Regions from separate parts of the Mesorhizobium sp. M8A.F.Ca.ET.181.01.1.1 genome, predicted to be linked through region 1. Evidence: riboswitches for the same ligand, from Rfam matches in the RefSeq annotation. Region 1 holds a riboswitch; the other holds the start of a gene.
What was found. A riboswitch is a leader RNA that binds a small molecule or an ion and turns the genes downstream of it on or off. The one in region 1 is predicted to bind thiamine pyrophosphate.

Region 1 (7,551 bases):
GCGGCCTCCAGCGCCGGCGCCAGCCAGCGGGGACCGAATGAAAGATCGTTGATGACCAGAAGCTGCAGGCAGATGATGACGAGGACCGCCGCGCGCGCCAGCCAGAAGTCGAGCGCGCGGTGGTGGATGACGGCATGCGGGTGACGCATCGAATATCCGGGATTTTCTAGTGGGGTCAGGTGTGCGGGCTGTTCAGCCCGGTAAGGGCAACGGGACGCCGAAGTTCCCGCTCAATCTTGGTCTTGCAATGACCTGCAAGTATACTTTTTTGTAAGCTTTGACGTTGGGGCTGTTCGGCAAACCGGGCAATGTGGTTTAAGCCGCGCATGGCGGGAATTGACGACTCCATCGATCGTTGGGTGCCGGCAGGGCTGCCTGCCGTGGCGCTGGACTCGTCGTCGTTCTGGTCCGCCCTGCTTCGGCACCCCTGGGGTTTGCTGGCACTTTTGTGTCTGGTGCAGACGCTGTGCTGGACCGTGGTGCCAACACTCATCGATCCCGCACCGCCCGGCGATGTCGTGGAAGGCTTCATGTGGGGCCGCGAATGGGTGCTTTTGACCTACAAGCACCCGCAGCTCCCCGGCTGGCTGCTCGAGGCCAGCCATCTCCTGACCGGATCGTTCCGCTGGCCGCAATATCTGCTGGCCCAACTGACGATCTCGGCCACGTTCGTCCTGGTCTATCTGCTGGCCCGCGACATGCTCGGACAACGCCGCGCGCTGGCCGCCGTGCTTTTGATGCCATCGGTCTATTTCTTCGGCTGGCCGACGCCGCAATTCAATCACGACTATGCGCAGATGCCGTTCTGGGCCGCGGTCTGCTGGCTGCTGTGGCGCGCCGGCCGCGGTGGCGGGCCAGGCTGGTGGCTGGCGCTCGGACTGGTGTCGGGCGTCGGGCTTTATGCCAAGTTTTCCACCGGCCTGCTGCTTGCCTTCGGCGCTCTCTGGCTGCTGTCCGACGCGCGCGCGCGCAGTCGGCTGGCGACGCCCTGGCCGTGGCTTGGCCTGGCCGTTTGTCTCGCGGTCGCCGCGCCGTTGGCCATCGCACTCTACCGCATCGATTTCCTGCCGTTGACCTATTTCGCCGGCCGCGATGCCTGGGTAACCGAGCACCGTGCGCGCCTCTACTATATCGGTGTCCAGCTAGCCGGGTTTTCCGGCTTCCTCCTGGTGCTGGCGATATCAGGGCTGCTGCGGCGCACGTCGGCTCCGCAGGACCCCGTCGAGCGCGGTAAGCTGGTCTATCTCACCTGGATGGGACTTGGGCCGGCGACGCTGATCATGGTCGCCTCTTTGTTCACCGGCACCGGCGAGGCCTGGGGCGCGCCGATGTACAATCTCGTCGGCGTCGTCGCGCTCGCCTTTCTCGGTCACCGGCTCGGTGCCCCCGAGATGCGAAGGTTGGCGATCTGCGCCTTCATCTGCATCGTGGCCATGTCGGGGGCCTATGCGGCCATCCGCTGGACGGATTGCAATGTGCGCGGGCGGATGGACGCCGTCTGCTGGCCGGCGCGGCCGATCTCGGACGAGGCCGAGGCAATCTGGCACGCGGCGGTGCCGGGCCGGCTCGACATCGTCGGTGGCGACACCAATCTTGCCATGCTGGCGGGCCTCAACGCCTATGACAAGCCGTCGATCTTCACCGATCTCGATATGCGGTTCGCACCCTGGATCACGAGGCAGCGGTTGCGCGACCATGGCATGCTGATGGTTTGGCCGGGTCGTCAAGTGCCGTCGCGGCTGCGGGCATGGTTGGACAACATTCCGGTCAAGACCGTTCTTTTCAACTGGTCGCGCGAGGCACCGCCTGTGGCGATCAGTTTTGCGGCCATTCCACCTGGTATCCGATATCTGCCGGTCGCCGCCAGTAGCCGGACACGGCATCCGCGCAACTGAGGTGCCCCCAGTTCCTTAGGGGGCGAATTTCACCGGTATAGCCGAATGGCCGCTCGTCCGACTGGACGAAGCAGGCGACAATGCCCATTTATGGGACTATCCAAATTTGTTGTCGCGCAATTCCCCGGGGAACGCCGCTACAGGTTTCCCGGAATTGCCTTTTGAGGAGACGTTACATGGCGACTTCGAGCGAACGTGCAGTGCTTGCCGGCGGCTGTTTCTGGGGCATGCAGGATCTGATCCGGCGCATGCCGGGCGTCCTCGCCACGCGTGTCGGCTACAGCGGCGGCGACGTGCCGAATGCCACCTATCGCAATCATGGCACGCATGCCGAAGCCATCGAGATCAGCTTCGATCCGGCGAAAATCAGCTTCCGCCAGCTTCTGGAATTCTTCTTCCAGATCCACGATCCGACGACGCGCAACCGCCAGGGCAACGATGTCGGCATGAGCTATCGCTCGGCAATCTACTACACTAGTGAGGAGCAGAAGCGTGTGGCGGAGGACACCATCGCCGATGTCGATGCCTCTGGCCTGTGGCCCGGCAAGGTTGTCACCGAGCTCGCTCCAGCCGGAGTGTTCTGGGAGGCCGAGCCCGAGCACCAGGATTATCTGGAGAAGTATCCGAACGGCTACACCTGCCATTTCGTCAGGCCAGGTTGGAAACTGCCGGTTCGTGAAAAGGCCGTTTCATAAGGCTCGCGGATCAGTCTTTGCGGCAGTGGGTTTAAGCGCCCGCCGATTGCCGCGAGGCCATATCAATAGCGGCTGTCAGCCCCGCCCGGCGGTTGACAGTCCGCGGCACTGCTGACCAACTGCGCGGGTTGATTGATTTCAGGGGGAGCATGAGGAAACTCTACGAAAAACCTGTGTTGGTGAAGCGGGAAAGGCTCTCAAGTGTCGCCGCGGCAGGACCGCTTTCTCCCAAACCAGGCTGACGGCTCGGCCGGCCTTTTGGTCCTGACCGGACGGGTCCGTGACGGTGCTCGGATTGCCGGGCGATGTCTTGCCCCGCCGGATTTGAAAAGATGATTTCTTTCGAGCCTGTGGCCGGCGCCCGGCAGCTCAATGCAGTTTTCATCCTGGATGTTTCTGCTTACACCGGGCCTCTGCTTTCCGGCTGGATCGAGGCGGGAAACCGTATTGGCGCGATCATCGTGCCTGGCTTTCAGCGCCCATCCAGAGGCTTCAGCATTGGCAATTTTCGACGCCGGCTGAGGCGCCAGCTTCTGCTCAGGCGCTATCTCGGCAACACGCCGGTAAAGTTGATCGAATTCGGCCGGCCTTACGACTGGGATGAGCTTGGCCGGCAATTGCCTGACATCGCCGCGGATGTACTGATCTGCTACGCTTTCCCGACCTTGATCCCACAACAACTGCTCGGCCTCTTTCCCAAGGGCGGGCTTAATTTTCATCCGGCGCTGCTGCCCAACTACCGGGGGCCGCACCCTCTCCATCGCCTGGTCGCGGACGGCCAGCATGCCGTCCATGGCGGCGTGACATTGCACAAGATGTCCGCCAATTTCGATGACGGCGACATCCTCGGACAGGTGCCGTTCTGCGAAGCACTGGGCAACGCGGCGGGATGTGGCCGACAGCGTGGCGACCGCGATGCGCGCGTTGGTGCGCGAGGTGGCGCCAGCCTATTGCAAGGATTTGGTGTCCGGGACGCGGCAGCCAACCGGTGATTTCGTCTGGGCGCGACTTGAGCGGAACCACATGGCGATTTCATCCGACATGTCGATCGAGCACGTTGCCCGATTGTGGCACGTCCTGGGCGGCAATCCCGGTATCTATCTGGACGTTGCCGGCCGCGAAGTTCGGTTGGCCTTTCAGATCGCGCGACTGGGTCCGCCAACTGGAAAAGGTCCGGTCAGGCGATGGGGGAGGGTGGAGTTCGATCTTGCCAATGGCCGAGTTCGATACCTCACCTATGGCCGCCTGCTCAAACGGCTGATGAAAATGCACACCGCATTCGCACGGCCAAAAGCCGGAAAACCGTGCCCCGAAATAAGAGTGTTTGGCAAAGTGGCCAGCGAATCGGTGCCAGAGGTACCGCCAGCCGGTCGTGGCGTATAGTGAGACCAACGAGCATGGAAAGCGCGGAACTTGCGTCCGCGCTTTCCCTGCTGCGAAAACTACTTACCGCAGTTCTTGTCGGCCACGGTCGGCGCGGTCGCCCTGCCATTGGCATCCGTCTGCGCGCTGGTCGGGCAATTCTGGTCCGCGTTGGAATTCATGTCGCCCGGCGTGATGGTCGGGCTGTTGGTTGCACCCGGATCGAGCCAAATTCCCGGGCGCCGGCACCCGGTTGTGCCTGCGCTGGCGCAATGCTTTGGCGCAGCTTGCTGAAAAAACAGCTTCCCCAACCGATCGAATGGTGCTTTAACGCCGCCATCCACAGGGGTGCTCCGTACGGTCGGGGCTGAGACGGGGGCGGCAAGCCCACAGACCCTAGAAGCTGATCTGGGTAATACCAGCGGAGCGAGGCGGGCGATGTTTTCAGGCGCACAGGTTTCCCTATATCCCATGGCCGACGATTTTGTCGGCGTCATCCTGGGCGCGCTTGGCGCGCTCGATTCGTATCGCGACAAGCTCAGGATCGAGACCGACGACATCTCGACCTTGCTGGTCGGGCCCCCCGAGGTGCTATTCCCGGCGCTGCGCGACCTTTTCGTGGCTGCGTCTGGCAGCGGTAAGCATTGCGTGCTGTCGGCGACCATTTCGCGTGGTTGCCCAGGTGAGCCGGACGATCCGATCTGCCGCTCCGACACGTTTGGCGGACCTGCCGGGCCACTCGGCCCGCGCAAGCAAGCCGCCATTTCCGCCGTCCGCGGCGCGCCCGCCACTGGGCAGCCAGCGGCGGCGCAGTTCTCGCTCTATGTGATGGGCACGGACGACCATATGGACGAGATCTATGGCTGCATCGATTTCCTGAAGCAGTCTGGCGTCTATGATCGCTCCAAGAATTTCTGCACCAAGCTGCGCGGCGATGCCGGCGCGATCTTCTCGGCGCTCGACGAAGCCTTCTGCCGCTTCGGACCAGGCGCCGGCCACGTAACCCTCGACGTCACGGTTTCGGCCAACAGTCCCACTGCCGTTTGAACCGTTCGCGCCGACGCGCGCCGTCAAGGTCATCCTCTCGTGGCTTCATCGTCGTTCAACCCGCGTCAACTCGCGGGCTTCCTCGCCCAGGCGGCACCGGCCGTGATATCGATCGGCCTGGTGCTCGTGGCGTGGGAACTCTACGCAAACCATTCCGGCATCAAGCCGACGGTTCTGCCGGCACCCTCGCGCGTCTTCGAACAGGCGATGCTCAATCGTGACGCGCTGCTCGACAACGCCATTCCCACCATCCGCGCCACGCTGATCGGTTTTGCCTGCTCGCTCAGCGCCGCCTTCGCGCTGTCGATGCTGGTCGACTTCTTCCAGCCTTTGCGGCGCGCGCTGTTTCCTGTCTTCATAGTCAGCCAGACCTTGCCGCTGGTCGCCATCGCGCCATTGGTGGTGCTGTGGTTCGGTTTCGGGCTGACGCCCAAGATCATGCTGGTGGCACTGGTCACCTTCTTCCCGATGCTGGTGGCCCTGGTGCAGGGCTACGAGGCTACCGAGGTCGAGATCGGGCAGATGCTGCGCGCCATGGGAGCAGGGCGCTGGCGGGTCTTCATCCTGGCACGGTTGCCTTCGGCGCTGCCTTATTTCTTCGCTGGCCTCAGGATCTCCATCACCTATGCCGTCGTCGGCGCCATCTTCGCCGAATATGCGGGCGCGGCCAAAGGGCTGGGCATCTACATGCTCAACGCCAAAAACAATTTCCGTCCCGACCTGGTGCTCGCCGCCGTCGGCGTCAGCGCCGCCCTTACCCTCGTCCTGTTCGGGCTGACGGTGGTGCTGCAACGACTTGCCATGCCTTGGGAAAGAGCCGCTGGCAGGCAAGCCGCCCGAAAAGGCCCGCAAGCATGAGCCGGCTCGAATTGCGGCATATGCGCAAGGCCTTTGGCGGGCTCGAAGTGCTCGCCGACATTTCGCTGCGCGTGGATGCCGGCGAATTCGTCTCGATCCTTGGGCCTTCGGGTGCCGGCAAGTCGACGCTGTTCCAGCTTCTGACCGGCGCCGAGCATGGCGAGGGTGAGATGTTTTTCGACGGCGCGCCGCTCGACGATCATGGCAGGCATTTCGCCTTCATGCCGCAGCGGGACGCGCTGATGCCGTGGCGGCGCATCCTCGATAACACGACGCTCGGGCTCGAGGTGCAGGGCCTCGGCCGCAAGGCGGCGCGGACGCGTGTCGCGCCGCTGTTTGCCGAGTTTGGGCTTGCCGGCTTCGAGCGGCATTTTCCGGCGCAGCTTTCAGGCGGCATGCGGCAGCGCGCGGCGCTGCTGCGTACTGTCGTGCAGGAACGCGACATGTTGCTGCTCGACGAGCCGTTCGGCGCGCTCGATGCACTGACGCGCGCGGCCATGCAGCGCTGGCTCGAACAGATGTGGCGGCACCATCGATGGACGGCGTTGCTGATCACCCATGACGTGCGCGAAGCCGTGTTCCTGTCAGACCGCATCTATGTGCTGTCGGCCCGGCCTGCCCGTGTCGTGCGCGAGATCCAGGTGCCACTGCCGCGCCCGCGCGATCCGACCAGCGCCGCCACACGGCAGGCCGGGGCACTCGAGGCCGAGATCCTCGACATTCTGCTCAACCTCCAGCCAACCAAAGGACATGACCATGACTGATTTGACGCGCAGGCAGGCTCTGCTGCTCACCCTTGCCGCTAGCGTACCGCTGGCCACCGGATCGAGCCGCTCCTTCGCGGCAACGCAAAAAGTCACTGTCGCGCTGGACTGGACGGTCAACACCAACCACATCGGGCTGTTCGTCGCGCGCGAAAAGGGTTTTTATCGCGAGGCCGGTCTGGAGGTCGATATCGTGCCTTACAGCGACACCGGCGCCGGCACGCTTGTCGCCAACCGCGTCGCCGATTTCGGCATCAACGGCACCATCAGCCTGTTCACCCAGAAGACCGCCGGCGCCGACTTGAAGGCCGTCTATGCCGTCGTGCAGTCCGAAACTGGTCGGCTGGTGTTCAATGCGGCGCGCAGCGAGATCAAGAGCCCGAAGGATCTGGATGGCCTGACCTATGGCGGTTTCGGCAGCGCCTGGGAAAACGCACTGATCTCGACCATCATCCGGCATGATGGCGGCAAGGGCGATTTCGAGACGGTGACGCTCGGCACTTCCGCCTATGAGGCGCTCGCCAACGGTTCGGTCGACTTCACCCTCGAAGTGTCGACCTGGGAGGGCGTCGAAGCCGAGCTCAAGGGCGTCAAGCAACGCAGCTTCGTCTATGCCGACTATGGCGTTCCCGACGAGCACACGACGCTCATCTCTTCGAGCGAAGCGTTTCTCCAGTCAAATCCCCAACTGGCGTCGTCCTTCATCCAGGCAACGCGGCGCGGCTATCAGTTCGCGGTGGATCATCCAGAGGAAGCCGCGACGCTGCTGATCGCCGCCAACAAGGATGCCCTCACCAATCCGGCGTTGATCCAGACTTCGCTGAAGGCACTGATCGACGGGCACTATCTGCGCGGGCAAGACGGCACCATCGGCATCATGGATCCCGCCAAGATGGAAGCGATCGGCTCCCACCTCCTCGCCGCGGGTAT
Region 2 (7,551 bases), on a different contig from region 1:
ACCCGCGGCAGATTGTCGGCAAAGGCCGGACGAACGCCGACACCGGTTTCGACGATCTCGGCCTCGCCAAAGGCCGGGTGGAGGGCATAGGCGGCACTCAGCTGCTCCATCATCGAACGTGCCGTCACCGGACCGGCGGACTGGCTTTCAACCATTGTCGCGCCGATCATGAAACGGTGGTCGGCGCGCGGCACCGCATAGAGTGGAAAGCGCGGATGCAGCAGCCTGACCGGGCGAGACAGCGAGATATCAGGCGCGCGCAGGATCAGCATTTCGCCGCGAACGCCGCGCAGCCTGTCATCGGCTGCTGCCATTCCCGTGCAGTCGATCCAACGATCGAAACCGGAAATCCGCCTGATATCGACATCGAACTGGAATTCGACACCCATGGCCGACAACCTGTCATGGAGTGCCGCCATCGCCCGGCGCGGGTCGAGATGGGCTTCGTCGGGGAACAGCAGCCCGCGGCGAAAGCGGCCGGCAAGGTCGGGCTCCAGGAACGCGATTTCATCTCCGTCGACACGCCGATGCCCCCACGTGCGACTGGCGAACCGGTCAAGCTCACCGGCATCTCGCGGCATGGCCACGACCAGTGTTCCGGCCCGTGTCACCTGATCCGGCAGTGCCGCATCCCACCAGTCGGCGGCGACGCGTCCGAGATCCAGCACCGGCTGCTCGGCGCTTTCACGCTCGCACCATGGCGCCAGCATGCCGCCGGCGAACCACGAGGCATTGCCGCCAAGGGTCTGCCGGATCTCAGCGACTGTGACCGTCGCGCCGCGGGCGGCGAGTTCGAAGGCGGCGGTGAGGCCGGCGACGCCGGCCCCTTTGACCAACACCCTCATGATGGCTCCGGCGCCTCTGGCATGAGCGCTACGCCGGTCTCGTCAGCCGGCATGTAGAGATCGCCGCCCTCGCGGTATTTCGCCGCCATCGCCGCCATGCCTTCCTTCTGGGCTTCGGCGCGGATGTCGTGGGAGATACGCATGGAGCAGAATTTCGGCCCGCACATCGAGCAGAAATGCGCCAGCTTGTGCGCCTCCTTGGGCAAGGTCTGGTCGTGGAAGGACCGCGCGGTTTCGGGGTCGAGCGACAGGTTGAACTGGTCTTCCCAGCGGAACTCGAAGCGCGCGCGGGAAAGGGCATCATCCCTGACTTTCGCTGCCGGATGGCCCTTCGCCAGATCGGCGGCATGGGCGGCGATTTTGTAGGTGATCACGCCAATCTTGACGTCGTTGCGATCGGGAAGGCCGAGATGCTCCTTGGGCGTGACATAGCAGAGCATGGCGGTGCCGAACCAGCCGATCATGGCAGCACCAATGCCTGAGGTGATATGGTCATAGCCCGGCGCAATGTCGGTCGTCAGTGGTCCAAGCGTATAGAAGGGCGCCTCGCCGCAGACAGCGAGCTGCTTGTCCATATTCTCCTTGATCTTGTGCATCGGCACATGGCCGGGACCTTCGATCATCACCTGGCAATCCTTGGCCCAGGCGATCTGCGTCAATTCGCCGAGCGTTTCCAGCTCGGCGAATTGCGCCGCATCATTGGCATCGGCGATCGAGCCCGGACGAAGGCCGTCGCCGAGCGAGAAGGATACGTCATAGGCGCGGCAGATGTCGCAGATCTCCTCGAAATGCTCATAGAGGAAGCTTTCCCGGTGATGGTGCAGGCACCATTTGGCCATGATCGAGCCACCGCGCGAGACGATGCCCGTGACCCGGTCGACGGTCAGCGGGATGTAATGCAGCCGCACACCGGCATGGATGGTGAAATAGTCGACGCCTTGTTCGGCCTGCTCGATCAGCGTGTCGCGGTACACCTCCCAGGTCAGGTCCTCGGCGATGCCGCCGACCTTCTCGAGCGCCTGGTAAAGCGGCACCGTGCCGATCGGCACCGGTGAATTGCGCAGGATCCAGTCGCGAATGTTGTGGATGTTGCGGCCGGTCGACAGGTCCATCACCGTATCGGCGCCCCAGCGGATCGCCCAGACCATTTTTTCGACCTCTTCGGCCATCGAGGAAGTGACAGCGGAATTGCCGATATTGGCGTTGATCTTGACGAGGAAATTGCGCCCGATGATCATCGGTTCGCTCTCTGGGTGGTTGATGTTGGCTGGAATGATCGCCCGCCCGTGCGCCACCTCGTCGCGTACGAATTCCGGCGTGACGAAATCGGGAATAGCCGCGCCGAAGCTTTCACCGTCGCGTTGCAGCTTGCCGCGGGCGATTTCCCGGCCGAGGTTTTCGCGGATGGCGACGAACTCCATCTCGGGCGTGATGATGCCGGCGCGCGCATAGGCAAGCTGTGTCACCGCCTTGCCGGCCCTGGCCCTTAGCGGCCGGTTGCGAATGGGAAATTCCGGCGTCAGGCGCTCACCCGTGACGAAGCCATTGTCTTCCGGCCGCACATGGCGGCCGTCATAGGCTTCGACATCGCCCCGCGCCGTGATCCATTCGTGGCGAGGCCGGGCGAGGCCCTTTTCGATGCTGGTTTCGACAGTCTGGTCGGTATAGGGGCCGGACGGATCGTAGACGGTGATGGGCGGCTCGCCCGCTGTCGGATGGACGGAGATTTCGCGCATCGGCACTTTGATGTGCGGATGGAGGACGCCGGGCTTGTGGATTTTCCGTGAGGCAGGCAGCGGTCCCGTTGAGACGGCTGGGGTTAGGGCATTCATCTTGAGGCTCCTTTGCTCATGCATTGGAGACCCAGTTCTGTGCCGGAAGGATGAAAAGACGCTTTGGTCGACCTGCTTGAAAACAGGTCTTCGGGCGTAAACTCCCGCAAAGCGCTTGCACCGTCCCTACGCCAGTATGAACTGGATCAGGTTCAACGGGTCACTGCGCCGCGATAGCCAGCAGTATCTCAGCCCCTTGCCGGGACTCCCCTGGTGAATGTTTTCGAATTGACCGAGCCGACACTGCTTTGTCAAGCGCATTTCCACCTGCGGCGGTGATCGGCGACTAATGAAACCCCGCGCAAAGCACGGGCAAATCTCGAGAGGAAGTCACGCGCCGGAGACCAGCGCAGGAATGGCCAAAGGCTCATTCGCCTCGTCAAGGATCGAGAAACTGTAACGCCCATGTGCGTCAAGATCGACGGAGTAGCTCAGGCGATCGAGTATGTGATTGTCCTGGTCGAAGGTGATGATCCGCGGCTTCAACGAGGTGATATTCGCTTCGTCCAGGTATATGGAGTTGCAAACAATGATCTGGTCGTCTGGCTGGCAGGTGCGGGCAGCCGCACCATTGAGGATGCAGCATCGTGAGCCGCGCTCGCCGAAAATGACATAGGTCGAAATCCGCGCACCGGAATTCTTGTTCCAAATCTCCACAAATTCCATCGGCAGGATCCCGGCTGCTTCGCAGTGGTCAGGGTCCAGCGTTATCGATCCATGGTAGTTGAGGTTCGCTTCGGTGACGTAGATGCCGTGCAGCTTGCCAGCGACTAGTTTTCGCAATGGTCCTGTTTCCTATCATCATGGATGAATCGTCCCGCCATCCTCTGGGTGGCCGGGTTACCCCGCTAGATTCCGACGACGAGGGCGCCGCCGCTGAGACCAGCGCCCGCCGCCGCCTGTTGGGATCGAAATTCCGGCGGTGAACGGTTTGCGCTTGAAACAGCAGGTCGTTGAAAGGCGCGTCATGCAGCGCCCGAGCAGCTTCCACGGTCCACATCCGGTGGCCGTCGAAGGATTGAGCTTCACGCATGGTTTTTCCGAAATCGCTGCGTGCATTTCCATCCTGTTCCCCTTGCATTGGGCGACCTAGGCACCTTTGAACTTGGCGGGCTGGGTCGAAAAAGCGTCCGGTCGACCGCCGATTGTCAGGCCCGACGGACAAATTTCGCGGAGTCGAGCCCGATATCGAGGATTGGCGCGCTGTGGGTCAACCAGCCGATGGAGATCAGGTCGACACCGGTCGCGGAGACGGCTGGAGCCGTCGCCGGCGTTATCCTGCCCGACGCCTCGGTAATCGCCTGGCCGGCAACCATCGCCACTGCTTGGCGCAATTCGTCGACAGACATGTTGTCGAGCAGGACGGCGTCTGGGGCGAGGGCCATAGCCTCTTCTAACTGGGCTAGCGTATCGACCTCGACTTCGATCTTGACTAGGTGGCCGACGCTGCATCGCGCGCGCTCGATTGCCATGCGAATTCCGCCAGCGATGGCGATGTGGTTGTCCTTAATCAGGATGGCGTCGTCGAGACCGAAACGATGATTGGAGCCGCCACCGGCGCGCACGGCATATTTTTCGACCGCTCGCAATCCAGGCGTCGTCTTGCGCGTGCAGACGATTCTTGCGCCGTGGCCGCGGACCGCCGCGACGATCAATGCCGTCGCGGTGGCGATACCGCTCAGATGGCACAGAAAATTGAGCGCCGTCCGTTCCGCGGTGAGTATGGCCCGGGCCGGACCGCTGACCGATGCGATGGTCTCACCTTGCGCGATGTTGCTGCCGTCCGCTCGCTCCACTGTCATCTCGACATCCTGGTCGATCAACCTGAAAGCGAGCATCGCCAGGTCGAGACCGGCTATAGTTCCGGCCTCGCGCGCAGTCAGCACCGTTGTCGCATGATGGTCCTTCGGTACGATGGCATCAGTGGTCAAATCACCGGCCTTGCCAAGGTCCTCGAGCAGAGCTGCCCGCACCAGAGGCTCGAGCATGATCGTTGGAAGGGGGGATAGGTTCATCAAGCGACGCTTTCGAGCATTGGAGAGTTGCCGAGTTCCCGCGCCGCAAACATGGCCGCGTCGAGCCTGATTTCGGAGCGGCGGGCGACGGCCGCTTGATGGGGAAAGTCGTTCCGGTAGTGAGCGCCACGGCTTTCGCGGCGCAGCAAGGCGGCAACCGCGATCATCAGCCCTACGGCGGCGGGATCGGACGCTGTGTCGTGCCGATGCAACAGCAGCAACAAGGCGCGCGCAGCCTCTTTCAAACCTTCGCCATCCCGCGTGACGCCAAGGGCATGTGACAGGAGAGGGCGCACAGGCCTCGGATCCGGCGCGGGCAGGTTAGCTGCCATCGCTGGCTTCCCACCGCCGTCCGGTGCACCAGCGACGCTTTCGGCAACCCAGCGCGCGCAAACGACGGCCTCGGTCAGCGAGTTGCTGGCGAGCCGGTTGGCGCCGTGCAGCCCGGTCGACGCGACTTCGCCGCATGCCCAAAGTCCAGGAACCGATGTTCGCCCGGCCAGATCCACGGCGACACCACCCATGTGGTAATGCTGGGCCGGCCGGATGGGAATGAGGTCTCGCGCCGGATCGATGCCGGCCTTGCCGCAGGCTGATGCGATTGTCAGAAATTGCTGCGCGAACATCGTGCCTGGCTTCTCGCGGACGTCGAGGAAGACGCGATGGCCGTCGGCAAGATGTCGCCAGACGGCGCGCGCGACGATGTCGCGCGGTGCGAGTTCCGCCCCGAGCAGGCCATCGAGGAAGCGCCGCCCTGTTTCGTCGACGATTGTTGCACCTTCTCCGCGAACCGCCTCGCTGATGAGCGGCATCGGACGGCCGGGCCCGTCAAGCGCGGTCGGGTGGAACTGAATGAACTCCAGATCGGCAAGGACGGCACCCGCGCGCGCCGCAAGCGCCAGACCCTGTCCGCAGCTGCCCAGTGGGTTGGTTGAGTCGCGGAACAGGCCGCCGATTCCGCCCGTGGCGAGAACGGCCCGTCCCGTGGCAAAGAACACCGGACCTGTCGGACCGCTCGCCACAACACCGGCGATTCTGCCGTCCTCGACGGCCAGCCGGCGTGCTTCGACTCCTTCCACGACAAGAACCGAAGGCGTGGAGCGCACGGCCGCGATCAGGGCGCGCATCACCTCCCTTCCGCTGCCGTCACCTCCGGCATGAACGATGCGCCGCCTGCTATGCGCGGCTTCCAGCCCGAGACGCAGAACTCCTGCAGATGTGCGATCGAAGCGAGCCCCAAGGCGCGTCAGATCCTCGATCGCCGCGGGCGCGGCGTACACGATGCGCCTTGCTGTATCTGCATCGCAAAGGCCGTCCCCTGCGGCGAGCGTGTCGGCAAGATGGAGCGCCGGTTCATCATCGCCGCCCAGGCTGGCGGCCAGCCCGCCCTGCGCCCACGCACTCGACGCCTCCGCGCCAAGCGGCGATCTCGACAGGAGCAGCACCGGCTCAGGCGCCATGTGCAGCGCGGTCATCAGCCCGGCTATGCCGCCGCCGATGATGACCGGCCGGCGGGCGAGATCGCGAACGTCCATGCTCATACCGCCAGCATCCGCTCGACGGCCAGCCGCGCACGCCCTGCAATCTCCGATTCGATGGTTACGACATGGCGGTTCTGTTCGAGCGCAGTACGGATGTTGGCGAGCGTTATCCGCTTCATGTGCGGGCAGAGGTTGCAAGGCCGGATGAACTCGACTTCGGGATGCTCCACCGCAACGTTGTCGCTCATCGAACATTCGGTCATCAGCACGACCCGCGCTGGCTTTTGTCTTCCGACATAGTCGGACATGGCGGCCGTCGAGCCGGAGAAGTCCGCTTTCGCGACCACTTCGGGCGGGCACTCCGGATGCGCGAGCACGGTCACGCCCGGATGACTTTCGCGCAACTCCCTGATGTCGGCCGGCGTGAAGCGCTCATGCACCTCGCAATGCCCTTTCCAGGCGATGATCTTCACCGCGGTCTGGGCGGCGATGTTCCGGGCGAGATATTCATCCGGCAGCATGATCACCTGCGGAACGCCGAGCGCCTCCACGACGGCTTTGGCGTTACCGGACGTACAGCAGATATCGGACTCGGCTTTCACTTCGGCCGAAGTGTTGACATAGGTGACGACCGGGACGCCCGGATAGCGCTGTCTCAGCAGGCGAATGTCCTCGGCGGTAATCGAATCCGCCAGCGAACAGCCTGCTCGCAGATCAGGAATGAGCACCGTCTTTTGCGGGTTGAGCAGCTTCGCCGTTTCGGCCATGAAATGCACGCCAGCCAGCACAATGACATCCGCTTCGACCGCCATCGCCTTGCGGGCAAGCGCCAGGCTGTCGCCGACGATGTCGGCAACGCAGTGGAAGATCTCAGGCGTCTGGTAGTTGTGCGCCAGGATAACGGCATTGCGCCGCCGTTTCAGATCGAGGATGGCTTCGATATCATCGGCGAATGCCGGCCACTCGATTGACGGAATGACTTGCCGCACGCGGTCGTACAGCGCGGCCGTGCGCGCGGAAGTGACAGGCATAGCCAATTATTCTCCAAATGAGTATAACTGACATATACTTACCTTGAGTATAAGAAATGTCAACCGCGTGAGAGTGGCAATTTCGTCCCTGCGACGGTTCGCTCCACCAAGACCGTTTGGCGAAAGCGGAAGCGCTTCGCTGGGCGCCCCCCGGTGTCGGACATCGTCTCGCCTGTCTCCTCGACCAGATCCTGCTCTTCGATCAGACGCCGAAAGTTCGGCTTGTGAACGAGCCTGCCAGCCAGAGCCTCCACGGTTCGCTGCAGCTGCAGCAATGTGAACGTTGCTGGCATCAACTCGAAGACGACGGGGCGGTACTTGATCTTGGTCCGCAGTCTGGACATTCC

Region 2: linked by a shared signal. The riboswitch ahead of thiC (phosphomethylpyrimidine synthase ThiC) and the one ahead of EN824_RS02620 (YkoF family thiamine/hydroxymethylpyrimidine-binding protein) in region 1 are both predicted to bind thiamine pyrophosphate.

What each region holds. Positions count from the first base shown of each region.
Region 1 is NZ_SRTV01000001.1:517,332-524,882, forward strand. Features, by position in the region: gene EN824_RS02585 (hypothetical protein) at 1-149, opposite strand, end outside; gene EN824_RS02590 (glycosyltransferase family 39 protein) at 327-1,895, shown strand; gene msrA (peptide-methionine (S)-S-oxide reductase MsrA) at 2,072-2,590, shown strand; gene EN824_RS02605 (formyltransferase family protein) at 2,923-3,582, shown strand; gene EN824_RS02610 (hypothetical protein) at 3,614-3,973, shown strand; gene EN824_RS02615 (hypothetical protein) at 4,033-4,296, opposite strand; TPP riboswitch at 4,287-4,400, shown strand; gene EN824_RS02620 (YkoF family thiamine/hydroxymethylpyrimidine-binding protein) at 4,391-4,999, shown strand; gene EN824_RS02625 (ABC transporter permease) at 5,039-5,857, shown strand; gene EN824_RS02630 (ABC transporter ATP-binding protein) at 5,854-6,621, shown strand; gene EN824_RS02635 (ABC transporter substrate-binding protein) at 6,614-7,551, shown strand, end outside.
Region 2 is NZ_SRTV01000010.1:2,050-9,600, reverse strand. Features, by position in the region: gene thiO (glycine oxidase ThiO) at 1-845, opposite strand, end outside; gene thiC (phosphomethylpyrimidine synthase ThiC) at 842-2,677, opposite strand; TPP riboswitch at 2,783-2,899, opposite strand; gene panD (aspartate 1-decarboxylase) at 3,008-3,460, opposite strand; partial or broken gene EN824_RS36200 (biotin synthase) at 3,576-3,677, opposite strand; gene nadC (carboxylating nicotinate-nucleotide diphosphorylase) at 3,826-4,692, opposite strand; gene EN824_RS27970 (L-aspartate oxidase) at 4,692-6,233, opposite strand; gene nadA (quinolinate synthase NadA) at 6,230-7,204, opposite strand; gene EN824_RS27960 (hypothetical protein) at 7,264-7,551, opposite strand, start outside.